3 regions of the Pseudoalteromonas sp. SG41-1 genome follow, and region 3 is predicted to be linked to each of the others. Evidence: predicted binding sites of a transcription regulator. Region 3 holds the regulator's gene; each other region holds the start of a gene.
What was found. The regulator ArgR, encoded in region 3, controls arginine synthesis, uptake and breakdown. The targets are predictions, from matches to a motif close to ANTGAATANNTATTCANT.
Positions count from the first base shown of each region.

Region 1: a site for ArgR is predicted at 5,002-5,019, ahead of H5203_RS10300 (OadG family protein). Genes of this name have one in related genera too.
Region 2: a site for ArgR is predicted at 5,216-5,233, ahead of argC (N-acetyl-gamma-glutamyl-phosphate reductase). Genes of this name have one in related genera too.

Region 1 is NZ_JACJFL010000014.1:40,426-50,651, forward strand. Features, by position in the region: gene H5203_RS10280 (hypothetical protein) at 273-698, shown strand; gene H5203_RS10285 (hypothetical protein) at 1,185-1,361, opposite strand; gene H5203_RS10290 (sodium ion-translocating decarboxylase subunit beta) at 1,762-2,892, opposite strand; gene oadA (sodium-extruding oxaloacetate decarboxylase subunit alpha) at 2,904-4,688, opposite strand; gene H5203_RS10300 (OadG family protein) at 4,699-4,944, opposite strand; gene H5203_RS10305 (DUF1328 family protein) at 5,466-5,639, shown strand; gene H5203_RS10310 (hypothetical protein) at 5,694-5,885, shown strand; gene pdxJ (pyridoxine 5'-phosphate synthase) at 5,955-6,686, opposite strand; gene recO (DNA repair protein RecO) at 6,749-7,438, opposite strand; gene era (GTPase Era) at 7,456-8,388, opposite strand; gene rnc (ribonuclease III) at 8,378-9,055, opposite strand; gene lepB (signal peptidase I) at 9,058-9,993, opposite strand; gene lepA (translation elongation factor 4) at 10,033-10,226, opposite strand, start outside.
Region 2 is NZ_JACJFL010000015.1:47,497-57,722, reverse strand. Features, by position in the region: gene H5203_RS10790 (tRNA (guanosine(46)-N(7))-methyltransferase TrmB) at 1-109, shown strand, start outside; gene H5203_RS10785 (bifunctional diguanylate cyclase/phosphodiesterase) at 165-2,048, opposite strand; gene panP (pyridoxal-dependent aspartate 1-decarboxylase PanP) at 2,322-3,950, shown strand; gene argE (acetylornithine deacetylase) at 4,011-5,159, opposite strand; gene argC (N-acetyl-gamma-glutamyl-phosphate reductase) at 5,374-6,378, shown strand; gene argB (acetylglutamate kinase) at 6,385-7,146, shown strand; gene H5203_RS10760 (ornithine carbamoyltransferase) at 7,154-8,074, shown strand; gene H5203_RS10755 (argininosuccinate synthase) at 8,085-9,287, shown strand; gene argH (argininosuccinate lyase) at 9,345-10,226, shown strand, end outside.
Region 3 is NZ_JACJFL010000016.1:25,484-35,709, reverse strand. Features, by position in the region: gene H5203_RS11120 (DUF3530 family protein) at 1-723, opposite strand, end outside; gene rluA (bifunctional tRNA pseudouridine(32) synthase/23S rRNA pseudouridine(746) synthase RluA) at 800-1,453, opposite strand; gene H5203_RS11110 (Fe(3+) ABC transporter substrate-binding protein) at 2,379-3,383, shown strand; gene H5203_RS11105 (iron ABC transporter permease) at 3,383-5,014, shown strand; gene H5203_RS11100 (ABC transporter ATP-binding protein) at 5,014-6,063, shown strand; gene H5203_RS11095 (Dyp-type peroxidase) at 6,128-7,027, shown strand; gene argR (transcriptional regulator ArgR) at 7,047-7,514, opposite strand; gene mdh (malate dehydrogenase) at 7,739-8,674, shown strand; gene ispB (octaprenyl diphosphate synthase) at 8,755-9,726, opposite strand; gene rplU (50S ribosomal protein L21) at 10,149-10,226, shown strand, end outside.

The sequences.
Region 1 (10,226 bases), on a different contig from region 3:
GTGTGTTCTGACCCCGATAAAATAGTCACGCGTTAATTTACAATAAAACAAAACTAATCAGCAACTAACTGTATACATCAATAGCAGCTTGAATTTTGTCCAATGTTACTGCTCTCTACCATTTGGGTGTATTGCTGCATTTAGAAAAGTGAAACGAAGTTACTAATTATATACAGCTGTTTATTTGATGACTAAGATAAATACATCGTAATATGGAGATTTGTCGGTTTATAAAACGACAAATGTCGTAGATAAAATTATTAGGCAACCCTATGTTTAACATCTTCAAAAAGGTAAAGTTTGAGCCCGAATTCCCAATCATAGAGTTGGATTTAACTCCTGATAAAGTATTCAGAAAGCTATCGACTTTCTCATCAGTAGAAAGGATTGAAGATTCAAGTAAAAAAGACATAGATTTTGAATTTGTTGTTGAAAATGACGTAACTCGTATTCACGTAGGCTTTGCGAATGATAGGGTTTCATACATAAACTATCTCACAGATCAGTTTAATAGCAGTGAGAATGAAAAGGCGGAGAAGCTTAATTGGTTTTTGGAATATTACGGCAGCAAGGAAGAGTATGGTGAGCCAAATAACACTGCCTATATGATATTTTTTCATAACACCAAAAGTAAACTCTCAATTGTATACGGGCTTCACATGGGAGCTATTCGTGTCAATAACCTTGCAGATGCCTAACAAGTTTGTCATACGGAACCCTTTTGCTACGTTTAGTTTTGACTGGCTTTGTCATTGTGCCCCCATCAATGATTCTGTATGAAACTAGACAACCAAGAATTACATGACTTATTAGTCAAAAAACATGTTAAGTACTTCATCTGCAAACTCACTTGCAACAGCAATGAAATTTATTGAATAAGTAGGACAACAAGGACGGAGAAGCGATTTATTTCTCATGCTGAATATGTATCCAAATATCTATCGATGATTTTAAACCTGTTGAGGCTAAATAGTACAAGCTAAAAGTTTGACTTCACACATAATGGTTCATGAATCGTCAGTTATTGCATTTAAGACATCCGATAATGCTGTGCATTGATGCAGACTGGCAGGATATTTTTCGTTGGGTTTCGGGGTGTTCAACCACAACCTACGCAGGCAATTTTAACGCTGGGCAACTTACTGCTTCTAGCTGCCCTGAATCTTAAAACTGACGGCTACGCTCTATCTCACCAACACATAAATCAATTGCACAACCAATGAAATCATCACTAATGGCCAGATGTATTTGGCATATTTAGTCGCACCATCTAGGCCCATTTTAGACTGATACTTTTCAAGTAGTGGCACAAGAATGATTAATGCAACAAACAGTGAAATTAAAATCACGAAGATATTCATACCATTCCTATTTAATAAAATATCTATCGAGTATACCTAGGGTCTGTTTATCTTTCGAGGTTAAATTTGCAGCTGCGCGTTTGGTTTTTAGGCAAGGCAGAGCCTATGTAGTGTGGTTATTCCCCATAAATAGGAGATAACGCGGCATAAATGCCAAACACGCGCTGCCCGAAGGGTTCTGCCTAGGGGCGATTAACTCTTTGTTGCTCGATTTTTACTTAGCCCACTAGGTTACAAATCTCGCGCCGTGATTAAATCGCCCCTAGTTTGAGCAAATTTTAACCCTGAAAGGTCAACAGACCCTAAGCGCAAAAAAAAGCGCAGTAAATACTGCGCAGTCGGTTGGAAGTAAAAGTTACCTCACCATACTCAGCTCGCTGGGTATAGTTTAATGATTTATTTAACCTACCAGCGCTAACAAGATACCTGCAGCCACAGCACTACCCAGTACTCCCGCAACATTTGGTCCCATTGCATGCATTAATAAGAAATTATGCGGATTATTCTCCAGACCCACTTTATTAACTACGCGTGCAGCCATTGGCACAGCTGATACACCAGCCGCGCCGATGAGTGGATTGATTGGTGATTTAGAGAACTTGTTCATACCTTTTGCCATAAATACACCTGAAGCTGTACCAATTGCAAAAGCCAAGGCGCCGAGTACCAAAATACCAATTGTTTCTACGGTTAAAAACTTATCTGCAGCAAGCTTAGAGCCTACAGCTAAACCAAGGAAAATAGTGGTGATATTTATGATCTCGTTTTGTGCACTATTACTTAAACGGTCAACCACACCAGACTCTCGCATCAAGTTTCCTAAACAGAACATGCCTACCAGTGGCGTTGCTGCAGGTAAAAACAAAATCGTTAAACTCAATACCATTAACGGAAAAATAATTTTTTCCTTTTTTGATACGGTGCGTAACTGTGGCATTTGAATTTTACGTTCTTCTGGTGTGGTTAAAGCCCGCATAATTGGCGGCTGAATAATTGGCACCAACGCCATATATGAGTATGCAGCTACGGCGATAGCACCCAATAAATCAGGAGCAAGTTTTGAGGCTAAGAAGATTGCCGTCGGGCCATCTGCACCACCTATAATCGCAATTGCTGACGCATCTTGTAAAGAAAACTCAAAACCTGGTACATAGTTTAGTAAAATTGCGCCAAACAAGGTTGCAAAAATACCAAACTGAGCTGCAGCACCTAGCAATAACATACGAGGATTAGCTATCAAGGCACTAAAATCAGTGAGTGCACCAACACCCATAAATATTAATAATGGGAATACACCGGTATCAATCCCAATATGATAAACGTAATACAGCAAACCACCGGGGTCTGATAAGCCCGCTACGGGGATATTTGTTAATATTGCCCCAAAGCCAATTGGTAATAATAATAACGGCTCAAAGTTGCGCGCAATTGCCAGATACAACAATAAACACCCTACTGCGATCATAATAAGCGCAGGAAATGTAAAATTAGCAATACCTGTTGCTTGCCAGAGGTTTAATAATGCTTCCATCCTCTGAGCTCCTAAGCTAGTGCTATCATAGCGTCACCCGTTGCCACTGAATCACCTTCAGCAACAAGAATTTCAGCAATAGTACCGGTGTGGGTTGCACGAATTTCAGTTTCCATTTTCATCGCTTCCATGATGATCACTACATCGCCTTCATTTACCGTTTGACCCGCTTTCACCTTGATTTTAAAGATGTTACCAGCAAGTGGAGCGTTAAGTGTTTCGCCGGAAGCAACTGACGCCGATTGTGGAATATGCTCACTATCTTTAAGTGTTACTTCTTTAAGCTCACCGCCTTGTGCAACCACTACATCATAAACTTTACCATCTACTTTTACGCTGTACTGCTCTGCTTTTACTGTGTTGCTGTTACTTTTTTTATTGCTAACTGGTTGTTCTTTATTAGCAGATTCAGCACTTGGTACAGCTTCGAAAGCATCTGGGTTATTACGATTTTTAATGAATTTCAACCCAATTTGTGGGAATAATGCATACGTTAAAACGTCATCAATCTGCTCATCCGCTAAGCTTAAGCCTTGCTCTTTTGCTTCTTTTAATAACTCAGCTTGGAGTATTTCTAGTTCTGGTTGCAATAAATCAGCTGGGCGGCAAGTAATGACTTCTGCGCCATTAAGTACGCGCTCTTGTAATTCTTTATTCATCGGCGCAGGAGTTACGCCATACTCACCTTTTAGCACTCCGGCAGTTTCTTTGGTGATAGTTTTATAACGCTCGCCCGTCAATACATTTAATACTGCTTGTGTACCAACAATTTGTGATGTTGGTGTAACTAACGGTAAATAACCTAAGTCTTCACGTACACGTGGGATCTCAAGTAATACTTCATTCAATTTATCCGCAGCACCTTGCTCTTTAAGCTGGTTTTCCATATTAGTTAACATGCCACCAGGCACTTGCGCTAATAAAATACGGCCATCAACACCTTTTAAGCTGCCTTCAAACGCGGCATATTTTTTACGAACATCGCGGAAATAAGCAGCAATCTCTTCGAGTTGATTTAAATCCAGCTCAGTATCACGTTCAGTACCTTCAACAATCGATACAATCGTTTCAGTTGCGCTGTGTCCGTAAGTCATACTCATTGATGAAATTGCGGTATCAAGCATATCAATACCTGCATCAATCGCTTTTTGGTAAGTAGCAGTACTTAAACCTGTTGTGGCATGACACTGCATTGCAATTGGGATAGAGACTGTTTCTTTTAACGCTTTGATTAACTCTTCTGCATCGTATGGTTTAAGCAAACCAGCCATATCTTTAATACAAATTGAATGACAGCCTAACTCTTCAAGCTGCTTGGCAAGCGTTAACCACATATCAAGTGTATGAACCGGGCTTACTGTGTACGAAATTGTACCTTGTGCATGTGCGCCAACTTTAATCGCAGCTTTAATAGCCGTTTCAAGATTACGAACATCGTTCATCGCATCAAAAATACGAAACACATCAACACCATTTTTGTGCGCTCGCTCTACAAATTTTTCAACAACATCATCTGCATAATGACGATAGCCTAAAAGGTTTTGACCACGTAATAACATTTGCTGTTTAGTATTTGGCATAGCTTTTTTAAGAGCACGAATACGCTCCCAAGGATCTTCACCCAAATAACGAATGCATGAATCAAAAGTAGCCCCACCCCATGATTCGATCGACCAGTAACCTGCATCATCTAATTTTTGTGCAATCGGTAGCATGTCATCCAAACGCATACGCGTTGCTAATAATGATTGATGCGCGTCTCTAAGTACTAATTCTGTTAATTTTAATTTAGCCACAAGTCATCCCTTATAGTTTTTGTTTATTTTTGTACTGAGCTATGGCAGCACTTATCGCAGCGATGTGTTCACTTGGTACACCGGGTGCTTTGATCGATGGTGTGCGCGTTGGCATTACAACCGGCTGTTCAAAGCGGCTCGCTAATTTAGACATAGCGGTAATTGCTGCAATCAACAACGAAAGAAAAACGAAAACTCCCACCATCCCAGTGAGCATTAAGTTTGCTGCAGTAGCAAGTAATTGACCTATATCCATTCTGCCCCCCCCCTGAGTATTCTTACCCACCCGAAAGATAGGTAAAAAATCACTTTATTTAAATATTTATGCAATAATCATATCAAAGAAACAGACCAAGTCCAACACTTTGTAAATTGGTAAAACCAATTAATATAAAGCTAACATATCTTCAGCAAAGTTAACACACTGCTTTTTACTATAATTTAATAGGATATAGATGATAAAAATACTGAATATAGCTATAACTTATAAGTGAAATCTAATCTGCACCTTAATAACTTACCAACCGAACTACTCAACAACTGTTAAATTAATGAAAAAGCACTCAACATGAAATTGGTCTTACCAAAAAATCATACTGAAATATTTATTTTTCAGGACGCCGAGTATAAGTTACAGATAAAGCTGTAAATAATTCCCACCTAATTCATGAAAATAAATAAAATAAACACTATCCTATTGATAATAAAGGATTTAAATACATGGCATGTAACTGGCATTATTTACTCTGAACAAATTAACAAACCAAGGAGACGACAATGTTACGCTGGACAATTACATTTTTAGTTATTGCGCTTATTGCTGCAGTGTTAGGTTTTGGTGGTATCGCAGGTGCCGCAGCAGGAATTGCTAAGATTATCTTTTTTATCTTTATTGTATTGTTAGTTATTTCACTCGTTTCAGGTGCGTTGCGCGGCAATGTCCCTAAGTGATAACAATTTATTTTAAATAACAACACATTTATTAATTTTACAAGGAATTACATTATGAAATCGACAACTATTAAAACTGCTGTGATCGCTTTATTCGCTAGTTTTTTTATCATGGGTTGTGAAGACAATCATGCAGAAGAGGCCGGTGAACGCATCGATGAAGCTGTAACCGACGTACAAAACAAAGTAGAAGACGCCTGTGAAGAAGTAAAAGAAGGCGTTAACGCTAAAGAAACTAACTGTTAATCCAGTTAGATACAAATAATAAAAAACGACTCTTTTGAGTCGTTTTTTGCATTTTAAGAGAAGTTAAAATTAAGCTCTCGCTTCTAGCATTAGTCGCTTCATGTCACGTACTGCTTTATCTAATCCATCTATGGCTGCACGCGCTATAATTGCGTGACCAATGTTTAGTTCGTAAATCTCTTTCATAGCAGCAATCGGTTTCACGTTATGATAATGAAGACCGTGGCCGGCGTTTACTATCAAACCCAAACTTGCTGCATACTTTACACCTTGATGAATATGCTCAAGTTGTTTTTGTATCTCGGTATCAGTTTGCGCATCCGCATAAGCGCCAGTATGAATTTCAACATAAGGGGCATTACAGGCTTTAGCTGCATCTAGTTGTGCTTTGTCTGCATCGATAAATAACGATACTTTAATACCGGCGTCAGTTAATTTTGCTGTCGCGGCTTTAATCTTATCTAGATTACCAACAACGTCTAAACCGCCTTCGGTGGTCAACTCTTCGCGTTTTTCTGGTACTAAGCAAACATAAGCTGGCTTAACATCTAAAGCAATATCAATCATTTCATCTGTAACCGCTATTTCAAGGTTCATTCGTGTTTGGATTGTTTTAGCCATCACATACACGTCACGATCTTGAATGTGACGACGGTCTTCACGTAAATGAATAGTGATCCCATCAGCGCCAGCATGCTCAGCAACACTCGCAGCATGTGCTGGATCTGGGTAACTTGTACCCCGAGCTTGGCGTAAGGTAGCAATATGATCAACGTTTATACCCAAAAGAATATCTTTCATTTTTTTACCTGTAAAAATAACGGTTAAAAATACCGTATTAAGATTGTTGGTGAATACCCAAACTATTTGGATATAAACAGCTCGCGACTTTTTAATGGTTTTTTGCCTAATAAAGGCTTCATTAAATGACGACTTAATTGTTTTGCCATATATAACACATCCGGCGCACTAAAGTCATGAGCTGCAATTGCATTTAACTGCGCGCCAGAAAAGCCACTGCCTTGATTTTCTTGGGCAACAAAGCCGTATTCAGCAAAGTAACTATACGTTTGCTCTGCCGAAATTGGATCGCCTGCGGCATCAAAACTAAAGTCAACGCCATAGCCTAATAATTCTAATAATTGAAATTCATAAGAACGTAATACAGCTTGTAAGTTAGGGTGCTGGTTAAGCTGTTGTAGGTGAGTTTTATACAATTGATAGGCATGATCAATTGGTTCATTAATTGGTACAATGCGGTTGGTTAGTTCATTTAGATAAAACCCACAATAAAGCTGATCCCCAACTAGTGTGGATTGCGTGCCATGTAGTTCAAATCGTTGGATATATTTCAGGTCGTGTTTACCGGTATAATTTACCAGTAAAGCTTGGAAGGGTTGTAACTGAGCTTTGTATTTTGTTGCTTGGCGACCGCTAATTCGCGCCAGCATGCGCAACTGGCCAACGCCTTCTACTAACATATCAAGCATTACTTGTGAGTCACTAAAAGGACGTCGGTGTAATAAATATGCCGTGTAGAAGTCGCTATCCATAAATATCGCTTAGGCTATTAATCTTCACCATAGCCTAAACTGCGAAGTGCTCTCTCGTCGTCAGCCCAACCTGATTTAACCTTCACCCAAAGTTCTAAAAACACTTTATTATCAAGCATTTCTTCGAGATCTTTACGGGCTTCGCGGCCAATCACTTTAAGCTTTTCGCCTTTATTACCAATAACCATACGTTTTTGCGTTTCACGCTCAACTAAAATCAAGCCATTGATATGCCAAATGCCATTTTCTTGCCATTTAAACTGCTCAATTTCAACGGTAACTGAGTAAGGAAGCTCCTCACCCATAAAGCGCATCAACTTTTCACGGATCACTTCGGCTGCCATAAAGCGCATTGAACGATCTGTTACGTAATCTTCAGGGAAGTAAAATTCACACGGTGGTAAACGCTTAGTTACTTCATCTTTGATCAGGTTGATATTTTTACCTTGAGTCGCAGATACTGGCATAATGCCAACAAAATCAAACTTTTCGCCTAACCACTTCATATGCGGTAGCACAAGGTCACGGTCTTTTACTTGATCAATTTTGTTCATCACAAGTAATACTGGTTTGCCATTTTGCTTTACTTTGTTAAGCACCATTTCATCGTCAGCATTCCAATGAGTACCTTCAACAACAAAAATAACTAGCTCAACATCACCTAATGAACTTGAAGCAGCACGGTTCATTAAACGGTTAATGGCACGCTTTTCTTCAACATGCAGGCCTGGTGTATCAACATACACGGCTTGGTGCTTACCTACAGTATGAATACCCATAATACGGTGGCGTGTGGTTTGCGGTTTACGCGAGGTAATACTTACTTTCTGCTCAATAATTTCATTAAGCAAGGTAGATTTACCAACGTTTGGGCGGCCAACAATAGCGACCATGCCACAAAAAGTATCTAAATCACGCGTGTGCGGTTGGATCAATGTATCAAGATTCATTTTTAAGTATCTTCAACGCTTTTTCAGCGGCTTTTTGTTCAGCTTTACGACGAGAACTGCCAACTGAGATGATGCTATCCATACCTTCAACAATACATTCAACCGTGAACGTTTGATTGTGTGCCTGACCTTTAGTATCTACTACAGTATAGCCTGGCAAAGGTAATTTGCGGGCTTGTAAGTATTCTTGTAGTAATGTTTTAGGATCTTTTTGGTTTAAACCTGGCGAAATGGCATCAAGGCGAGATTCGTACCACGCCAAAATCAAGTCTCCACAAACATCAATGCCAGCATCTAAAAATACCGCACCAATAATTGCTTCAACCGCATCAGCTAAAGTTGATTCACGTCTAAAACCACCACTTTTAAGTTCACCCGGCCCTAAGCGTAAGTAATCACCTAGGCCAAACTCTAAACCAAATTCAGCTAAGGTTTGTCCACGCACAAGCGTTGAACGCATGCGGCTAAGATCGCCTTCACGCGCTTTGGGGAACTTACTATATAAAGCATTGGCAATGACAAAGCTTAAAATGGAATCGCCCAAAAACTCTAAGCGTTCATTGTGTTGTCCTTTATGGCTGCGATGGGTCATCGCCTGCTCAAGCAATACTTGATCAATAAAGGTATACCCTATTTTGCTATATAACTCTGTTACATTTTTTTTCATTGTTACTGAATATTACCTAGGCGTTCAAAACGAACACCAGTTGGAACCCAGCCTGGTAAAATGTCATCTGGGCCATTCTCAAATTCAAAACTCATCCATATAAAGACAGCTTTACCCACCAAGTTTTCTTTTGGCACAAAGCCCCATACGCGACTATCTTGGCTGTTATCGCGGTTATCACCCATCATAAAATAATGATCAGCCGGCACTACCCATTCATCAGAACGTGTACCCGGTTGTTGATAGTAACGCCCTTTCATTTCCAGCGCTTCAGGGTTAATTAAAATATTATGTTTTAGCGTAGTCAAATTTTCATCTAACCGGACTAAATCCATAGAGCCTTGCTTAAATTCATCGCGATTAATGATCTCCATATCAATTTTATTAAATTCATTACACAATAAGTCACCTTGCTGTGTTTGTCCTTGCTCGCAATTTGGCTGAATGTATAAACGCTTATCGCGGTAAACGATTTTATCACCCGGTAAACCAATCGCACGTTTAATATAATCAATACGTTCGTCTAATGGGTATTTAAATACCACAATATCACCACGTTCAGGCTCTGCAACATCAACTAATTGAGTGCGCCAAACAGGGTCTTTCACGCCATACGAATATTTCTGTACTAAGATAAAATCGCCAACTAATAGTGTCGGCATCATTGAACCTGATGGTATTTGAAACGGCTCGAATATAAACGATCTAAAAATCGTAATAGCCGCAATCATCGGAAAAATTGATTTTGCCGTTTCAGTAATCGTCGGTTCTGGCGCAATTAATGCTGCAGTTTCTTCATCAAGCTCGCCGCCAGCAGAGCTTTGCGCAAGATCTAAGCGTTGCTGCCTTTTTGGTGCAAACATAAAATGGTCAATTAACCAAATTAAGCCTGAGCCTAGAGTTAACAAAACTAAAAATATTGAAAAATAACCTGCCATGCATTAAATCCTTTATCTTACGTAATTTGGTTAAGAAACTTACTTACCAACTTTAAGAATCGCTAAAAATGCTTCTTGAGGCACTTCAACATTGCCTAGTTGCTTCATACGTTTTTTACCATCTTTTTGCTTTTGAAGTAGCTTTTTCTTACGACTCACGTCGCCACCATAACACTTCGCAATTACGTTTTTACGTAATTGCTTAACAGTGGTACGAGCAATAACATGCGCGC
Region 2 (10,226 bases), on a different contig from region 3:
CGAACTTTATCAAAATGACCTGGCAGTTACGCCATTTGAACGTAAATATTGGGCAAGTGGTCAACAAAGTCACCGTTTAGTGATTAATTTAAATGCTGGCTCGAAATAAAAATTAAGTGTTTTATAAGTTAATGTTTTCGTATATCTCTTAACCTGAGTTCAGGTTAAGAGATTGGATACGGTTGATTTTTATTTGCAGTAATATGTGGCACAGGCTCGGCAAAGTAATTGCCTTGCATTAGCGTCACATTTGCTTTTTTAAGCGCGTTGGCGATAGGTTTACTCTCTACATGCTCAGCAATTAGCTGTAAGTTGAGTTGCTTTGCAAAGTTGGCAATATGCTCAACATATAGATAAATGTCTTTATCGTGAATGATCTGTCTGATCAAACTACCATCAAGCTTAATACCATCTACTTCTAATTTTAGTACATTAGAGATATTCGAATAACCTGTACCAAAATCATCAATTATTACCCGTATACCACGATTTTTAACCATGGTTATAAATGCTTTTACTTCAGAAAAATTTGCGATAGCTTCGGTTTCCAATAGTTCTAAGGTAATATTACTCGGTAGTGGATAGCGTTTAAATTCGTTTTCCAAAAATTCAGCAAGGCTTGGATCAAGCATATCTTGGGCTGTAATATTGATGCTCCAGCACGTACTGGTTTTTCTAAATCGTGCAAAGCATTGTGTGAGCATAGTGCGGGTGAGCATGCCATCCATGCGAGAGCGATTAACGACATCTAAGAACGATTCTGGTTTAAGAATTTCACCATGGCAGGTGATCATTCTAGCCAAACATTCATACTGAATAATGGCATTCGTTTCATTATCATAAATTGCCTGAAAATAAGGCACAATTCTGTTGTTCTCAAATGCTTCACGTACTTCTTTTGCCATTGCTACATTATACTGATATTGGTTTTTTACATCATGTAGTGCGCTGGAGTAATTGACCACAGTGTGGCGTCCCTGCTTGGCTTGTAATGCGGCAATATGGGCATTTTCAAGTAACATTGATTTATTGCCACTGGCGATGCCTGCGCACAAGGTGATGTATATAAAAGGGTCGGTAAGTAATGGGGTACTGCAATTATAGGCTTGGATCACCTCGAGAAAACCTGCATTATCTTTACCCAAAGGAGCGATGAGGACTATTTTGTTGGTCGTTAGACGAAACATCTGACTACCAGCAGGGCGGCGCTTTTTGAAGTGTTGCAACAAGTTTTTCATAACGCGGTCGCCTACTTCAGTACCATAAAAACTGCTTATATCTTCAACTTCATTTACCCAAATAACAGCAAGTTGCAGATGATGATTAGGGGAGTTTTTAATATAATATTCAAGTGCAATATGATTGGCAAAGCCACTACTGGTATCGGTTGAAATTGCACGTTTCAATAAATACACATAAATACCGGCTACCAACAGAGCAATAAAAAAGAAAAAAATGGCCATGCCCGCAGCTTTAGATACACTTTGCGCTAATCGCTGATTGAGATCGTATATGGTGATATCGGCCCCTGTTAAGTAGGTGACTCCATTGGCATCAACGAAAGGGACAAAAATTGTTTTAAAATGTCCCCATTGATCTTTTGATATTTCAAACACCGGCTCTGTTGAATAAAATGCGCCAATATTAGCGGCAGTTGCTTCAGGGTAAAGATCGAGTAATTGGGTGATTCTACCGGTATTTTGATCGTTTTGAGTGTAACTCGATGCACTAAAATGTACATTACCGTCTTTTAATATCATGGCGTAAACATAAGCGATATTTAACGCATTAGCAAACTCTGAAAGTTGCCGACTTTTTTGTTGGTATTCGGTTGATGATATATATTGGCCTGCATTGATTTTTTGATGATAGTCATCACCAAGTATATGCTTGACACTTAATGCGGCATTGAGTAATCGAGTATCGACGCTGTGCATAATATCGTTACGGGTGCTGTTGTAGGTGTAATAGATGTAGCTTAATAAACTGATAAAAAACAGTATGAAACCCGCGATTATCCAATTTGTCCGTAAATTTGTATTTATCATGCTCTTCCTTGATTTATTAGCCCTTCTATTATACAAAAAAAGGCTGTATCGCCTATAAAAATATAGTTAGCCAAATTAATGATAAATATTAATCAACTTATCATTAATTTGTCATGCAATTGGCTACTTTTGTGGCTTTATACGAGACATTTCTACTCTATTACAGTAAAGTTAACGCATTTCATAGAATCATTGTAGTTTTGGCGTTATTAGCGATGGAGTTCATTGATATGGATCTTCAGCTAAACAAAGCTACATTCACTGGGTATAAAGATGGATCAAAAGCGTTGTGCCGTCGCCTCTAAAGAAACTCTGATGCGTATATTTACTGTGCCTGAAGCACCAGACTCAACTTTGAGTAAAATCGAACTTGAGATCTCGAGCAATTTAGCAGGTTTTTTGAATGAGAACATAGCGGCAATTGAAAAGCCATTGCATGAGATTGAAAAAGATTTTCAATCGGCAGCGATCCCAGAAGATCCGACTTTTGTATCTGCTTATGCGCAAGATATTATGGAGCAACTTGTCGCTCATTCAGTGCATACCGCTGCGCCAAGCTTTATTGGGCACATGACGTCAGCATTACCGCATTTTGTATTGCCACTTTCTAAGTTGATGGTTGGCCTTAATCAAAACTTAGTAAAAATAGAAACTTCCAAAGCATTTACTCCGCTTGAGCGCCAAGTGCTTGGTATGATGCATCATTTGGCATACGGGCAAGATGACAGTTTTTATAGCAAATGGATGCACAGTGCGAAAACGTCGCTAGGTGCTTTTTGTTCGGGTGGCACAATCGCCAATATTACCGCATTGTGGATTGCTCGTAATCGCTTACTGAAAGCGGACGGTGAATTTAAAGGGATTGGTTCACAAGGTTTGATCAGTGCAATGTTGCATTATGGATATAAAGGCCTTGCAGTACTTATTTCTGAACGTGGCCATTACTCGCTAGGAAAATCAGCTGATTTACTTGGCATTGGTCGTGATAACTTTATTGCCATTAAAACTGCAGATAACAATAAGGTTAATGTTGATGCAATGCGCGCCAAAGCCCATGAGCTAGCAGCGCAAGGTATAAAAGTGATGGCCATTGTTGGGGTCGCTGGCACGACTGAAACCGGTAATATTGATCCTCTCGATGCTATGGCTGATTTAAGCGCTGAACTTAACTGCCATTTTCATGTAGATGCAGCATGGGGAGGAGCTACGCTGCTTTCTAGTACATACCGCTCGTTACTAAAAGGTATTGAGCGAGCAGATTCAATTACCATCGATGCTCATAAACAAATGTATGTGCCAATGGGCGCTGGGTTAGTGCTATTTAAAGATCCTACAGCTACGGATGCTATAGAACATCATGCAGAATATATTTTACGTAAAGGCTCTAAAGATTTAGGCAGCCACACACTTGAAGGTAGTCGTCCTGGTATGGCTATGTTAGTGCATGCTTGCTTACGCGTTATTGGCCGTAAAGGCTACGAAATCTTAATAGATAAAGGAATTGAAAAAGCCCGTTACTTTGCTGATTTAGTGAAAGCAGATGACGACTTTGAGCTGATCTCAGAACCTGAGTTATGTTTACTGACATACCGTTATGTGCCAAAACAGATAAAACAAAAAATAGCTCAAGCAGATGAACAAACGCGTTTGGATATCTTTGCCTCGTTAAATCGTTTTACTGCCAGTATGCAAAAACGCCAACGTGAAGCCGGTCGTTCATTTGTGTCCCGTACCCGTTTAACTCCCGCGCAGTATGATCATCAACCTACAGTGGTATTTCGAGTCGTACTTGCAAATCCGCTGACATCAGAGAGTATTTTAAAAGATATACTTGCTGAGCAAAAAGAGCTGGCTAAAACAGATCCTGTATTTAAGAAATATCTTAAGAAATACATGGACTGAGCAGTAACAGTTGCGTTATTCCCAGGTTGCGTGGGGATAACGCAAGCAGCACTTTCTTTGTTAGCTAAAACACGATGTTCTGATCATTTCAGTGATAATATGTTGAGATGGTTTAATTTTTTCCATCGCCAAAAATTCATCGGGTTGGTGAGCCTGATTAATTGAACCCGGTCCCATCACAATCGTTTCACAACCCAATTGTTGAATAAATGGCGCTTCAGTACAGTAGTTCACTGCAACTGCTTGCTCTCCTGATATTTTTTCTGCCAGTTTAACTAATGCCGAATCAGTACTGCCGGTAAAAGCGGGGATTGGCTCGTGCATATCCATTACACTGACTGAATCTGGATATTGGTTATTGATCTCTGTAGCTATTTTTAACAGCATCATTTGCAGTTCTTGCACACTTAGACCCGGTAAAGGGCGCATATCAATATGCATTTCACAGCAGCCACATATGCGATTTGCATTATCGCCACCATGAATGTGTCCTAGATTTAAAGTAGGGTAAGGAATAACAAAATGCTCAACTGCATATTTATTCTTTAATTGCTCTTTTAAAGTTAACAGTTTTGCAATAACTTTATGCATCACTTCAATGGCATTTAAACCACGTTCAGGATCAGAGCTATGTCCGGAACGACCGACTACGCGAATCGCGCTGCTCATATGTCCTTTATGTGTGAAAACAGGTGTCATATCAGTAGGTTCACCAATAATACACCGAGCTGGCTTTAAGTTTTTATGCTGACAAACTTGCTGTGCACCGGCCATGGTGGTTTCTTCGTCGGCAGTAGCTAGAATCAAAATTGGCTGTGTTTGAATATTCTCATCTAGTTCACTGATTGATTGCAATACAAAAGCGAAAAACCCTTTCATATCAATACTACCTAAACCATATAATTTATTGTTATCTTCACTTAATTTAAACGGATTATAGTTCCAACGACTATCATCAAATGGGACTGTATCGGTATGACCGGCAAGCATTAAACCACCATCTCCCTGGCCACGTTTTGCGAGTAAGTTAAAACGACCTTTAGGGCCCGACAACTCAGTAATTTCACATTCAAATCCAAGACTTGTACACCAAGTAGCTAATAAATCAATCACCCCTTTATTGCTCATAGACAATGACTCATCCATGGCACTAATTGAAGGTGCAGCAATCAATTGCTGATACATAGATAAAAAAGACGGTAATGACATAAAAAAATCCAAAATAAGTATTCAATCTAATTGCATAACAATATAAAAGTATTTATGATGAATATCAATTCACTTTTTAAGCATAAATATATTAAAGCGACGCAATGAATATAAAACGACGATAACCAGATTTCATTCATAAAATAGTGTTTTATGCACTGTTAAACCCGATTTGAATATATATGTAGTAACAAAAAACCAAAAAGAGTAACGAATGAAAGTAGTGATTATTGGCGCAAGTGGCTATAGCGGCGCAGAATTAGCAAGTTTGGTAGTAAAACACCCGCAATTAACCTTAGCTGGTTGCTATGTATCTGAGCAAAGCTTAGATAAGGGTAAATTATTAAGTGACTTGTATCCTGAGCATTTAGGTTTGCTTGATTCTCCTTTATTGCCTCTTAGTGATAGCGCTTATAACGATATTGAAAAGTCGGCCGATTTTGTATGTTTGTGTACTGATCATAAAGTGAGTGTTGACTTAGCGCCACGTTTTTTAAGCATGGGCAAAAAAGTATTTGATTTATCGGGTGGCTACCGTTTAAGCAGTAATGAAGATTATCAAACCTATTATGGTTTTGCGCATCAACATACGGAATTACTAAGTGAAGCGGCTTACGGATTGGCTGAATGGAATAGTGAAGCAATCGCCAAGGCGCAGTTAGTCGCTGTGGCTGGTTGCTATCCAACAGCAGCGCTGAATGCGTTAAAACCATTGCAACAAGCCGGCTTATTAGCCGAGCAAACCATTATTATTAATGCTGTATCGGGTGTAACCGGTGCGGGGCGTAAAGCTAGTGTAGCCACGCATTTTTGTGAAGTGTCGTTAGCACCTTATGGATTGTTTAATCATAGACACAGTCCTGAGATTGAGCAGCATTTAGGTCACAAGGTGTTATTTACGCCGCATTTAGGTAATTTTCCACGCGGTATTTTAGAAACTATTTATGTGCAATTGAAACCTGGAGTTACACCAGAGCAAGTTACACAAGCTTATCAAGTGCTTGCTGATGAGCCACTGATCAGATTGCTTGGTAATAAAATGCCATCAATTAAAGGAGTTGCAAAGCAGCCTTACGTTGATATTGCATGGCAGCAGCAAGGTACGCAGCTAATTGTGATGGCAGCTATTGATAACTTATTAAAAGGTGCTGCAGGGCAAGCATTGCAGTGCATTAATTTAGCCATGGGTATTGCCCATAGTACAGGTTTAAAAGGGTAGTTAGTAATGCAAACATGGGTCATTAAACTCGGTGGTGCAGTACTCAATACAGAAGACGCGGCTAAAGCGTTATTTGAGGCGCTTGCATCGCAAACTCAAGCACAATTTGTCATCGTTCATGGTGGCGGTTCACTAGTTGATAATTGGTTGACTGAGGCTGGTTTTGCTAGTGCGAAACATCAAGGTTTACGCATCAGTCCAAAAGAGCAAATGCCTTATATTGTTGGCGCGCTTGCTGGGTGTGCTAATAAACAATTAATGAGCCAAGCAATTATCGCAGGTCATAAACCCGTCGGGCTTAGTTTATACGAAGCGGGCATTATTTCGTCACAAAAACTCAAAGCGCTTGGTCAAGTCGGTAATTGTGACGGCGGTGTGCAAAGTGTGATACCGGAGTTATTAAAACTCGGTCGTTTACCTCTGGTCAGCTCTATCGGCTTTGGTGAAGATGGCCTTTGGTATAACGTAAACGCTGATGAAGCGGCGGCAGCAATAGCTAAAGAGCTTAATGCGGAAATTATTTTTATGACTGATGTAGAAGCTGTACTTGATGCAAATAAACAGCCGTTACATCAACTTGACACAAACCAGATCAATACTTTAATTGCAGAAGGAGTAATTTTGGGTGGGATGGAGGTCAAAGTAAAGACCAGCCTTCTTGCTGCCCAGCACTTACGACGTGGCGTTTACATTTCGAGCTGGCAAAAGCCAGAAAACTTAATTGCTCTACTCGCGGGTGAGCACGTCGGAACAAAAATTACACCATAGGTTTTATATGTTTAATCATTTTTTATCGGGTCTAGAGTTAGACCAACAAGGCGCACTTAAATTACTTAACTTAGCGCAAAAAATTAAAGCTAACCCAGCTGATTTTAGTCAAGCACTGGCTGGCAAATCGGTGGTTACTTTATTTGAAAAACCAAGCTTACGTACGCGTTTATCATTTGATATAGGTATTAATAAGTTAGGTGGACATGCGGTGTATCTTGATTCACAAAATGGCGCCATGGGCGCACGTGAATCAGTAAAAGACTTTGCATTGAACATTGCCAGTTGGGCTGACGGTATTGTGGCGCGGGTATATCAGCATAAAACATTAACCACACTTGCTGAATTTTCAAGCGTACCTGTGGTCAACAGTTTGTGCGATTTATATCATCCATGCCAAGCACTTGCTGACTTTCTAACACTGCAAGAAGTATATGGCGATGTAAGCCAGCTAAAATTAGCTTATTTAGGTGAAGGCAACAACGTAACGCATTCACTGATGTTACTTGCGGCTACTTTAGGCACCGATTTTGTTGCCGTATGCCCTAAAGGCAGTTCACCAGACTCGCAAATTTTAAAGCAGGCTGAGCAAATTGCCGCAATGAATGGTGCATCAGTGATGGTGAGTGATCGTGTTGAAGCGGCTGTAGGCGCTAACGCAGTGTATGCCGATACATGGGTATCAATGGGCGATGATACGCCACTTGAACAAGTAAAAGAAAAGTACATGCCGTATCAATTAAATGCGGCGTTGCTTAAACAGACTGGGGCTGACACTGTACTGCATTGCCAGCCAGCACACCGTGAATTTGAAATTACTTCTGAGGTAATGGATGGTCCGGCGTCAAAAATTATACAACAAGCAGAAAACCGTATGCATGCGCAAAACGCATTGCTTGTTTCATTATTAAATCCAAATTTTGTGTAAGGTATCACCAATGAGTTCTATTAAAAAAGTTGTATTAGCCTATTCTGGTGGTTTAGATACGTCAGCCATCGTGCCATGGTTAAAAGAAAACTACGGTTGTGAAGTTATCGCGTTTGTTGCCGATGTAGGTCAAGGTGCTGAAGAACTTGAAGGCGTTGAAGCAAAAGCGATCGCATCTGGTGCGTCTGAATGTTATGTAGTTGACTTAAAAGACGAAATGGTAAGTGATTATATTTACCCAACGTTAAAAACCGGTTCAATTTACGAAGGTACTTATTTATTAGGTACGTCAATGGCACGTCCTATTATTGCTAAAGCGCAAGTTGAGATTGCTCGTAAAGTAGGTGCTGATGCACTTTCTCATGGTTGTACTGGTAAAGGTAATGACCAAGTGCGCTTTGAATCTTGTTTTGCGGCCCTTGCGCCTGATCTTCAAGTTATTGCGCCATGGCGTGAGTGGGACTTATCAAGCCGTGAGTCATTACTTGACTACTTGGCAGAGCGTAATATTCCATGTTCTGCATCGGCAACTAAAATCTACAGCCGTGATGCAAACGCGTGGCATATTTCTCACGAAGGTGGCGAGCTTGAAGATCCGTGGTGTCAACCAAGTGAGCAAGTGTGGACTTGGACTAGCTCACCAGAGCAAGCACCCAATGAGCCTGAATTTGTTACCTTAAACGTGGTTGAAGGTGAAGTTGTTGCTGTCAATGGCGAGCAGCTTAAACCGTATGATTGTCTAGTTAAACTTAATGATATTGCATCCCCACATGGTGTTGGTCGTGTTGATATCGTTGAAAACCGTTTAGTGGGCATGAAATCCCGTGGTTGTTATGAAACCCCTGGTGGCACAGTGATCATGGCGGCATTACAAGCGATTGATGAGTTAGTACTTGATAAAGCAAGCCGCAAATGGAAAGAAGTACTGGGCGGCGAGTTTTCACATTTAGTATATGACGGTCGTTGGTTTACACCACTTAAAGATTCAATCTTAGCGGGTGCAGAAGCGTTATCAACTGTGGCTACTGGCGAAGTTATTCTTAAGCTCTATAAAGGCCAAGTAACAGCGGTTCAGAAAAAATCACCAAATAGCTTATACAGCGAAGATTTTGCTACTTTTGGTGCAGATGATGTTTACGACCAATCGCATGCTGAAGGCTTTATTCGTTTATTCTCGCTTTCAAGCAGAATTTCAGCACTAGCGAAGAAGTAATTTTACTACAGCCTCGTAACAATAAGGCGGGGCAATTTCAGGGTTTGGAGAGATTTCATGGCATTATGGGGCGGACGTTTTTCTACGGGTCCAGATGAGGCGTTTAAACAATTTAACGACTCACTTCCCTTCGATTATCAACTCGCAGAGCAAGATATAGTTGGCTCTGTAGCGTGGGCAGGTGCCCTTAAGCAGGTTGACGTATTAAGTAGTGACGAACACAAAAAGTTAGTCGCTGCATTATATGAATTACTCGACGAAGTAAAAGCTGATCCACAAGCTGTGGCAACGTCAGGAGCTGAAGATATTCACTCACATGTTGAAGCTGCATTGATCGAAAAAGTGGGTGACTTAGCTAAAAAATTACATACCGGACGTAGTCGTAACGATCAGGTCGCTACTGACTTTCGTTTATGGTGTCGTGATACCGCCGCTCACATACTTACGGCGCTTGGTCAGTTAAAAGGTGAGTTTATCGCTTTAGCTGAACGTGAGCTGGGCACTATCTTACCTGGTTATACCCATTTACAACGTGCTCAGCCATTGTTGTTTAGTCATTGGTGTATGGCTTACGTGGAAATGATCGAACGTGATGAAAGCCGTTTAGCAGATGCTAAAGCGCGAATGAATTTTTGCCCTTTGGGCAGTGGGGCACTTGCCGGTACTGCGTACCCAATTGATCGGCAAGCACTTGCCGTGGGGTTAGGTTTTACCGCTGCGACTAAAAATAGTTTAGATGCCGTATCAGATCGTGACTTTGTGGTTGAGCTATTAAGCTGTGCATCAATCTCTATGATCCATTTATCGCGTATGTCAGAAGATTTGATCTTTTATAATTCGGGTGAAGCGGGTTTCATTGAGTTAGCAGATAATGTTACTTCAGGCTCATCATTGATGCCACAAAAGAAGAACCCCGATGCGCTAGAGCTTATTCGCGGC
Region 3 (10,226 bases):
TATAATCGCGTTAAGTTGTTGGTTACGTTTACTGTTTGGTAAATAACTGCTAAGGCTGACAAATGCATCTATGTTGGTATTTGGATATTCGCCATAGTGTTCGAGCAATACTCCAGCAGAGGCACCTTGTGCAATAACAACAATTTTCCCATCTTCATCCAATGCACTTTGATACAACGCATTAAAGCGTGCAATTAAGTTGAGTTTATAATTATCTATTATTGCATTGCTTATATGAGCGATAGCATCAACATGTACAATAGGAGTGGCTGTGTCAGCTGATGGTTCGCCATTGTCTGAACTTGTAGTTTGCTTAGCCGCTGCAGGTTCAGTTGTTTCACTTGCATCCGCAGGTGGCGCTGCTTGCCAATCAATATCGGGTACCGTCATAGCAATTGTGGCATAGCCTAAATCGTTAAGTTGCGTACGTAAAAAGTTGAGCCCGTTGTTATTGGTAGGTAAGTGTTGCCAATCAGGGATAATCAACACCACACCGCGCTGCTGGGCACTCATGTGTTGGCGATATAAACTTAAAAACTCAGTATCACCAGCAAGTAGCGGTTTTAGTTCATCTTGCGGCATTAGGCGTGATAAATCATTACTGCTGATTGTTGACCATGGTGTGGGTGCAATAAAGTCGGCTGCTTGGGCTTGCATGGCCAAGAAAGTCGCGTAAACCAAACTAATTAATTGCCATACTTTAAACTGTTTGCCGATAGCCATATAAACCACCACGATGAATCAATAAGTTGTTATCGGCGTGTACAGCAAAAAGTTTAGTGTGATTTTAAGCTCGTAATTAAAACTCTGGCTCAGCTTCAAAAGTCATAATTTGTGCTGTTCCCGGGTGAGTGAGCTGTAGCATTTGTGCGTGCAATTGCAAGCGGGGGGCAGCAGCCAGGGCATCAGGGTGAGCATAGAGCCTATCGCCTAAAATAGGGTGCCCCAATGACAACATATGCACACGTAATTGATGTGAGCGTCCGGTAATAGGGGTAAGTTCCACACGAGTGGCGTGCAACTCATGCTCCAGTACAGTGTAATGAGTTAAAGAGGGCTTCCCCTTGTCATGATCAACCATTTGCTTAGGGCGGTTTGGCCAATCACAGATCAGTGGCAAATTGACTGATCCCGTTAATGGCTCTAATTTACCGTACACTCGTGCAATATAGCGCTTTGCAGTTTGGCGTTCTTGAAACTGCATACTTAAATGACGATGAGCCGCTTTATGCATTGCTAAACAAATAATTCCAGAGGTTGCCATATCTAAGCGGTGAACTACTTTTGCCGTAGGAAAAACACGGTTAACGCGAGCTATCAAACAATCGGCGTGTTTAGGATCTTTTCCCGGCACAGTCAAAAGTTCACTGGGCTTGTTGACGATCAGTAAATCATCATCTTGAAATAAAATGGTTAAATACGGATCTAATGGAGGATTGTAGTTAATTAACACGGCCGACCTCAATGATTTATGAGCGCGCTATTTTAGAGAAGTCATCGCTTATACACAATCAATAAAGTATTAGATTAGACGCGAGAGTATTAATGAGCGAGTTAATTGACAAGTAGTCGTTAAGCAGAGGGTATTTTTGGGCAAAAGAAAAGCGCGAACTATTGCTAGTCGCGCTTGCGGAATCTTCTAATTTTCTGCATCCTGCAATTGAACTTAATCAACTCCTAAACTTTACTAATCCATGTGATCACACTGTTACTTATTCGTTCTGCGTGATATAGGCTATCCGTGCCTCTGTCCTATGTGCTTCCTTTTGATCCTTTTTGGTAATCTCTATTACCGGTCCTTTACGCATCGTCCTGATGCTATCCCTTAGTTAACAGTTCCATTGTGATACCCTTTAGGGCCTGTCCATCTGTCCGCTTTTATAACATCCTGTCTAACAACTCTCTTGCGAGCCCTGTTGTTATTCCTTTTCGCATCATCTTGACGCTGTCCGTGTATTTTCTATCCTTAGTGCTACTCATCCTGAGCCTGTCCGTGAATCCATTTTTTCCTAACGTAACCTTTAATTCGAGGTTTATGAGTAATCATTCCTTGTCCGTTTACTCATTTAAGCGTCACTGCTTAACCGATGAAGTAAGTATAGAGAGTATCTGCAAACAAAATAGGCTAAAAACAGTAACGAAAATACAGTCATTATTTTGAAATTTTATAATAGTTATTATATTTCATGTGGTTAGTTTGTTTTTAGACTTTTTTTATGATGTTTTATACTCAATAGCTGTCATAACCGTGAGATATATCGCACAAGTGATTTCCATTATGGGCATGGTCATCATTGATTAAGATTTAATAAGTGCACTTTTTCAAGGAGCAAGTTATCATTACATGATAATAGTTATTATTTAGTTGGAAGCGATTTATGAAAAAGACATTAGCAGCTTTAGTTGGCTTAGTGTTAACAACCCCTGTGTTTGCAGATGAAGCAGTAAATATTTACTCTTTTCGACAACCGTTTTTAATTCAGCCAATATTAGATGATTTTACTAAGCAAACAGGCATTAAAACAAATGTGGTGTTTGCTAAAAAAGGATTAATAGAGCGTGTTAAGCGTGAAGGAAAGCATAGCCAAGCTGATTTAGTCTTAACCTCTAATTTTAGTGATTTAGTGCAGCTAGATGAATTAGATTTAACCCAAACAATTAATAGTGAAACCGTTAATAGTAATGTACCGGCTAAGTTTCGTGATGTTGAAGGACAATGGGTTGCATTAACTAAGCGGGTGCGTAACGTTTATTCATCAAAAGAGCGCATAGGTGCATTAGCGCATTTAAGCTATGAAGAATTAGCCGATCCTAAATACAAAGGCAAAATTTGCACCCGTTCGGGTAAGCACCCATATAATTTAGGCTTGGTCGCTTCAATGATTGCACACCATGGTGAAGCAGAAACTAAAAAATGGCTTGAAGGTGTGAAAGCAAATTTAGTTCGTAAACCTCAAGGTAATGACCGCGGGCAAGTAAAGGCAGTAAAAGAAGGCTTATGTGATTTAGCGATCGGTAATAGTTATTACTTTGGTAAGATGATGGAAGATCCCGAGCAAAAACCATGGGCTGATGCCGTACATATTAACTTTCCGAATCAAGATAACAGAGGCTCACATATTAACGTATCTGGTGTAGTTATGACCAAGTACGCTAAAAATCCTGAAAATGCCTTGAAACTAATCGAGTTTATGACCGACAATAAGGCGCAAAATATGTACGCTTCGGTCAATATGGAATATCCAGTAAGGCTGGGCGTTGAATTATCAAGCTTAGTAGCATCATGGGGTAGCTTTAAGGAAGATAGCTTAGCGCTTGATGAAATTAGCAAATATCGTCCTTTAGCACTTAAGCTAATTGATGAGGTGAAGTTCGACCTTTAATGAGTTTAAAATTTTCACTGTCGCGATGGCAGTTATTCGCGTGGGTTATTGGCATAGTGTTGATAACCCCATTGTGTTTTTTATTGTTCGAATCACTACAAGGCGATTCTGACGTATTTAGCCACCTCTGGGATACCGTGCTATGGGATTATACCCGCAATACACTGTTACTTATTTTGGGTGTTGGCGTTGTCAGTTGTATTATTGCCCTTCCGCTTGGCTGGTTAACCGCTTATTGTGATTTTCCCGGCCGTAAACAGTTTGAGTGGGCGCTTATGCTGCCCCTTGCGATGCCGACCTATATTATTGCTTACGTTTACACTGATCTGTTTGATTATGCCGGTCCGGTGCAAATAGGGTTACGCGAATGGTTTGGTTGGCAATCACCTAATGATTATTGGTTTTTTGATATTCGTACTTTATCTGGTGCGATTATTATGATTGCCTTAGTGCTTTATCCTTATTTGTATTTGATTTTTAAAACTGCATTACGCGAACAGTCATTTAAATTGGTGCAGGCGAGTCAGTTGATGGGATTATCACCTAAGCAGAGCTTTTTCAAAGTTAGTTTACCACTTGCTCGAGGGGCGATTGTGGCTGGACTGACGCTGATCAGTATGGAAGCAATGGCTGACTTTGCAACCGTTAATTATTTTGCGGTAAGTACTTTAACCACAGCGGTTTATGATACTTGGTTAGGGTATTATTCGTTAACAGCTGCGGCTAAAATTTCAGGTATTATGTTACTTATATTGTTTTTAGCGTTAACGATGGAGCGTTTTAGTCGTCGTAATCAAGCTGTATTTGAGCGCCAACCAAGCGTCAACAGTGATGCGCTATATAACTTAACGGGCAAAAGTGCATGGCTGGCAACTATCTTTTGTATTGCAGTGTTATTTTTTGCCTTTATATTACCTGTCGCTGTGTTAATGGGTTATGCCATTTCATATTTCGGACAAGCATGGAAAAGCGTATTTTTTCTCTATGCATGGCAAAGCTTTAAAGTCGCGGCCATCGTGAGCATTATCACCATTATTTTGAGTCTGTTAGTGGTATTTTATCAGCGCATTGCTAAGCAGCAATATCCACTTGTACCTGGGCGATTAGCCAGTACAGGTTATGCGTTACCTGGAACAGTACTCGCTATTGCAGTGTTGTTACCATTGACCTTGTTAGACGATAAATTAAATACTTGGTTAGAGCCAATAGGTATTACACCGGGGCTATTATTGAGCGGTACTTTGTTTGCAATTATATTTGCATATGTGGTGCGCTTTTACGCTATAGCTCATGGTGCAATTGAAGCTAGTTTTATGCGGATAAGCCCATCGCTTGATATGGCGAGTCAATCAATGGGGAAAAGCCAAGGCCAAACTCTACGCAAAGTACATATCCCGTTATTACGTCGTGGTATTTTAACCGCAGGATTGTTGGTATTCATTGAATGCATGAAAGAATTACCTACCGCATTGTTATTAAGGCCATTTAATTTTGAAACCTTAGCGACTCATGTGTTTCAGTATGTCAGTGATGAGCAGTTAGAGCTGGCGTCTATTTCAGCGTTAGCAATTGTTTTGGTGGGGTTAATTCCTTTATACTTTATTAATCGCTCGATGGAGCAACGCAGTTAATGAGCAGTTTAGTATTAGAAAATTTATCGTATCAATACAACGGCACATCCGTGATTGAGCACTTAGATTTAACTGTCGCACAAGATGAAATAGTGTGTTTACTCGGTGCTAGTGGCTGTGGAAAAACCACCACATTAAAAGCTATTGCTGGGCTGATTGAAGCAAAGCAAGGAAAAGTATTTATTGATAGTAAGTTAGTCAGTGATGAGCATACTTTTTTAGCGCCAGAGTATCGAAATATTGGCATGATGTTTCAAGATTATGCGCTATTTCCACATTTAACTGTGGCTGATAATATTGCCTTTGGCTTAACCAATATGACAAAAGCGGATAAGTTAAAGCGCGTTGCTGAAATGCTTGAGTTAGTGCATTTAATTAATTGTGCAGAACGTTTCCCGCATCAGTTATCTGGGGGTCAGCAGCAGCGAGTGGCAATTGCTAGGGCACTGGCTTATAAACCTAGTTTATTGTTATTAGATGAACCGTTTTCCAATATTGATACGCAAGTACGGTTTGAGTTAATTGCAGATATTCGTCGTATTATTAAAACCCAGCAAGTATCAGCTGTATTTGTTACTCATTCAAAAGAAGAGGCATTTGCGTTTGCTGATACATTAGCGGTAATGCACTGTGGGAAAATTGCTCAACAAGGTACGTCTGAGCAGCTATTTAGTGCTCCAAGCTCAAAGGTAGTTGCAGAATTTCTTGGTCAGGGCATATACTTAGACGCAGAAGTATTAACAGCAACTGAATATCATACTGCTTTCGGATGTGTTGAGTCATTAGTTACGCATCGTCATGTTAAGCAAGTTGGGAAACTTTATGTTCGCCCACACCATCTTGAGTTAATACCTTTTCAATCACAAGGCTGTAGTGCAAATACGGTGACTATTTTAAACAGTCGTTTTGTTGGTTCGCATTTTGTGTATAAGGTTATGGTTGATGGACAAGAAATTGAAGTTGCTGCTCAGTTGGGCCACTCATTTTTAGCAAATGAACAGGTGACAATAAAAATAACACCACACACGGTTAACTTTTTCGCAGATTAAGTGCTTTAGTATTTTTAATTTCATTAAAAACGCCGTGTATGAGATTTTGAGTTAAGGAAATACCATGGCGCAAGCGCAATCTGGAATTTGTGCTGAGGCAAACTTGCACGGTTTACATTTGTTTTTTAATGTATTTGATGGCCACGATGAGTCATTACGCAAAAAGTTAAAATACGTTAGCGCTATCCAAGATGAGTTTTCAGATCAGTTTTCTGAATCGATGCTCTCCAGCCTAGTTGCAGTGGGGGCACAGTATTGGCCGCACATTCTGCCTGAATTTCTGCCTAGTGAATTACAGAGCTTTCCTAATATTCCTCATAATGATCATATTATGGGGGCTCAGCCTTTTGATTTATTTGTCCAAATTCGTTCCGATAGGGAAGATGTAAACCATTTATTTGCTTTGCAAATTCTTAAGTTATTTGCCCCCGATGTTGAATTAGTTGAGCAAGTGCGAAACTTTCGATTTTTAGATGGTCGCGATTTTAATGGTTTTATACTCGGTGGTGACACTCCTCATGGTCGCCAAAAGCGCATCACAGCGTTAATCAATAAACCCAACCATTTTGAAGATCAAGGCAGTTACGTACATATACAGCGCTATAAGCATGACTTAAGTGTGTGGCAAAATTTACCTCTGAGTGAGCAAGAGCAAATAATGGGACGCACTCGCTTAGATAATACCTTGATTATGCCTGCGACTGAGAATAGTCATGCTGTACGCACTGAGTTAAAAGATGAGCAAGGGCAACCACTGCAATTAAATCAAAACATGCCTTATGGTGACGTTTACGAACAGGGTATATTAGCGATTAGTTATGCAGCACAGGGAAATGCATTTGAGCAAGTATTACGAAGTCGATTAGGTGATGCCGATTGCTACGATCATTGGCTTGATTTTACTCAAGCCGATATGGGTTCTGCATTTTTTGCCCCATCAATTAACTTTTTAAAGCAGCTGTAAAAAGTTTGAATCGGTAGATTTATACCGTATCAAATAAAATACGCACACGTTCAAGAGTTACATCAATTTCAGATACTTTAGCTGGAGCGATAAAAATAGTATCGTCACCAGCAATGGTACCTAGTACGCCATCTGCTTTACCTAATGAATCTAATAGTCGAGCAATTAATTGTGCAGCTCCTGGGCTGGTTCGAATAATGATCATCATTTCGTTATGCATTATATCAATCACTAACTGACGTAATGGGCTTTTCGCTGTAGGTACGCCCATTTCAGCAGGCAAACAATAGACCATTTCTTGTTTGGCATTACGAGTGCGTACCGCGCCAAACTTGCTTAACATCCGCGACACCTTACTTTGACTAATATTATCAAAGCCTTGCTCTTTTAGGGCGTCAACAATCTCACCTTGTGAACCAAAGTTTTCTTCTTTTAAAAGTGCCTTAAAGGCCTTTACTAATGCTTCTTGTTTATCTTGTGGTTGCATATTATAGGTTCTTATTCATAAGTGATGCGCTAATTGTACACAATGTTGCATACTTATGCAGTAGTTGTTTGCTTTTGCGATGGATTTTAGTGCTGTAAACCAGCAAGTTTACAACTATGGTCTAAATTATATGTGAAATAAGCAGGATAAATTTGTCTTTAGTCGTTAATTTCATTATCTTTAGAGCCACAAATATTTCCTACCTCAAATTACGGAGAATTCCAATGAAAGTTGCTGTATTAGGTGCTGCTGGCGGTATCGGCCAAGCGTTGTCTTTATTATTAAAAACAGGCTTACCAGCTGGTTCTGAATTATCACTTTATGATGTTGCTCCAGTTGTTCCTGGTGTTGCTGTTGATCTTTCTCATATCCCAACTGACGTTAAAGTTGCAGGCTTTGGTGTTGATGCACTAGATCAAGCGTTAACTGGTTGTGATATCGTTCTTATCCCTGCTGGTATGCCACGTAAGCCTGGTATGGACCGCGCTGATTTATTTAATGTTAATGCTGGTATTATCAAAACATTAGCAGAAGGTATTGTTGTTAACTGTCCAAAAGCATTAGTGGGTATTATCACTAACCCAGTAAATGGCACTGTGCCAATTGTTGCGGAAGTATTCAAAAAAGCAGGTACTTACGACGCGAAACGTGTTTTCGGTATTACCACTCTTGATGTGATCCGTTCAGAAGCATTTGTAGCTGAGCTTAAAGGTGTTGACGTTGCAACTGTGAAAGTACCAGTAATTGGTGGTCACTCAGGCACAACAATCCTTCCGTTACTATCTCAAGTTGAAGGCGTTACTTTCACTGATGAAGAAGTTGCTGCACTTACTCCACGTATCCAAAATGCAGGTACTGAAGTAGTAAATGCAAAAGCGGGCGGTGGTTCTGCAACATTATCAATGGGCGCTGCTGCTGCACGTTTTTGTATGTCTTTAGTTAAAGGCTTACAAGGTGAAGACGTTGTAGATTACGCTTACGTTGCTGTTGAAAATGGCGATGCTGCATACTTTGCACACCCAGTACGTTTAGGTAAAAACGGCGTAGAAGAAATTCTTTCTTACGGTGAACTAAGCGCATTTGAAGAGCAAGCTAAAAACGACATGCTTGATACGCTGAAAAAAGACATCCAAGAAGGTGTTGATTTCATCAACGCTTAATTGCTAAGTCGATTGATACAAAAAAGCCTGCATTTGCAGGCTTTTTTATGCTCGAAGGATTTTTATACATTAGGTGTTTATTAGTGATTACGATCAACGGCAATACGAGCCAAGCTAACGAGTGCTTCTTTATACGGTGATTCATCTAATACAGATAAACACGCAATCGCTTTATCAGCTTCTTCGTTGGCTTTATTCATCGTAAACTCAAGTGCTTTGGTTTCATTGAGGGCACTTAGAATAGCTTCTAAGTGGTCCATACCATTACTGTGCTCAATGGCATCACGGATCAACTGTACTTGCTCAGCATTACCGTGGCGCATAGCATAAAGTAGTGGCAGGGTAGGTTTGCCTTCGGCCAGATCATCACCGATGTTTTTACCTAACTGCTCAGCATCAGCATTGTAATCAAGTACGTCATCCACCAATTGAAAAGCGGTTCCTAAATGCATACCATAAAGATTAAGCGCTTGCAGCGTAGAGTCGTCTTTTTCGGTAATAATCGCAGCAAGGCCTGTTGCAGCTTCAAATAATTTAGCTGTTTTAGAATAAATTACCTGCATGTAGCTATCTTCGGTGGTATCAGGGTCGTTACAGTTCATTAATTGCAGCACTTCACCTTCCGCAATCACGTTGGTTGCATCAGCGAGTATTTGCATAACTTGCATTTTACCAATACCAACCATCAGCTGAAATGAGCGGGTGTAGATAAAGTCACCAACAAGTACGCTGGCTGCATTACCAAACTCAGCATTTGCTGTCGGTGTTCCTCTGCGTAAATTTGATTCATCAACGACATCATCATGCAGTAATGTAGCTGTGTGAATAAATTCAACAATAGTTGCTAAAGTAACATGATCTTTGCCTTCATAGCCAAGTGCTTTAGCCGCTAAAATAGCCAACATAGGGCGAACACGCTTGCCGCCGCTGTTTACTATATATAAGCCTAGTTGATTGACTAATGCTACATCAGAGCGCATTTGCGCGTAAATTAGTTGATTGACGTCATTCATATCGTTTTCGATTAACGCCTGGATAGCTTTTATATCCATTGATCTCCGAGCCAATTTTAATGGGTATACGGGGCTGATTGTACAACAAAAAACAGCTTTGCTCGACAGTTTGTGACGATTCGCTGAAAAAACACGGTTAAGCAGCTTAATTTAGCCTTAATTTGGAAAGATAACTTTTTTATTTGAGAAAATTTACGTTAATTCAACATGGTTGTTTTTTATTCTTAGTGCGTGTTTGTTCGTGGTGTAATTTATTTGTCATGAAACGCTAAAAAGGCTTGGCATAATGCCAATTTAATATAAAATAGGTGAAAATATTGAATCGCCTTCAATGCAGCTATTTTTTATTCATTTAATTAATAAAACAGGCTTGCTAGTTTTTGCACATTAGCGTAAACTTCGCGCCCTATTGAATAATATTTTAGTTGCGTCGATTTGAGGGCGCACAGACGGAGTTAATTATGTACGCGGTTTTCCAAAGTGGTGGTAAACAGCACCGTGTGACTGAAGGTCAAACAATTCGTCTTGAGAAATTAGAC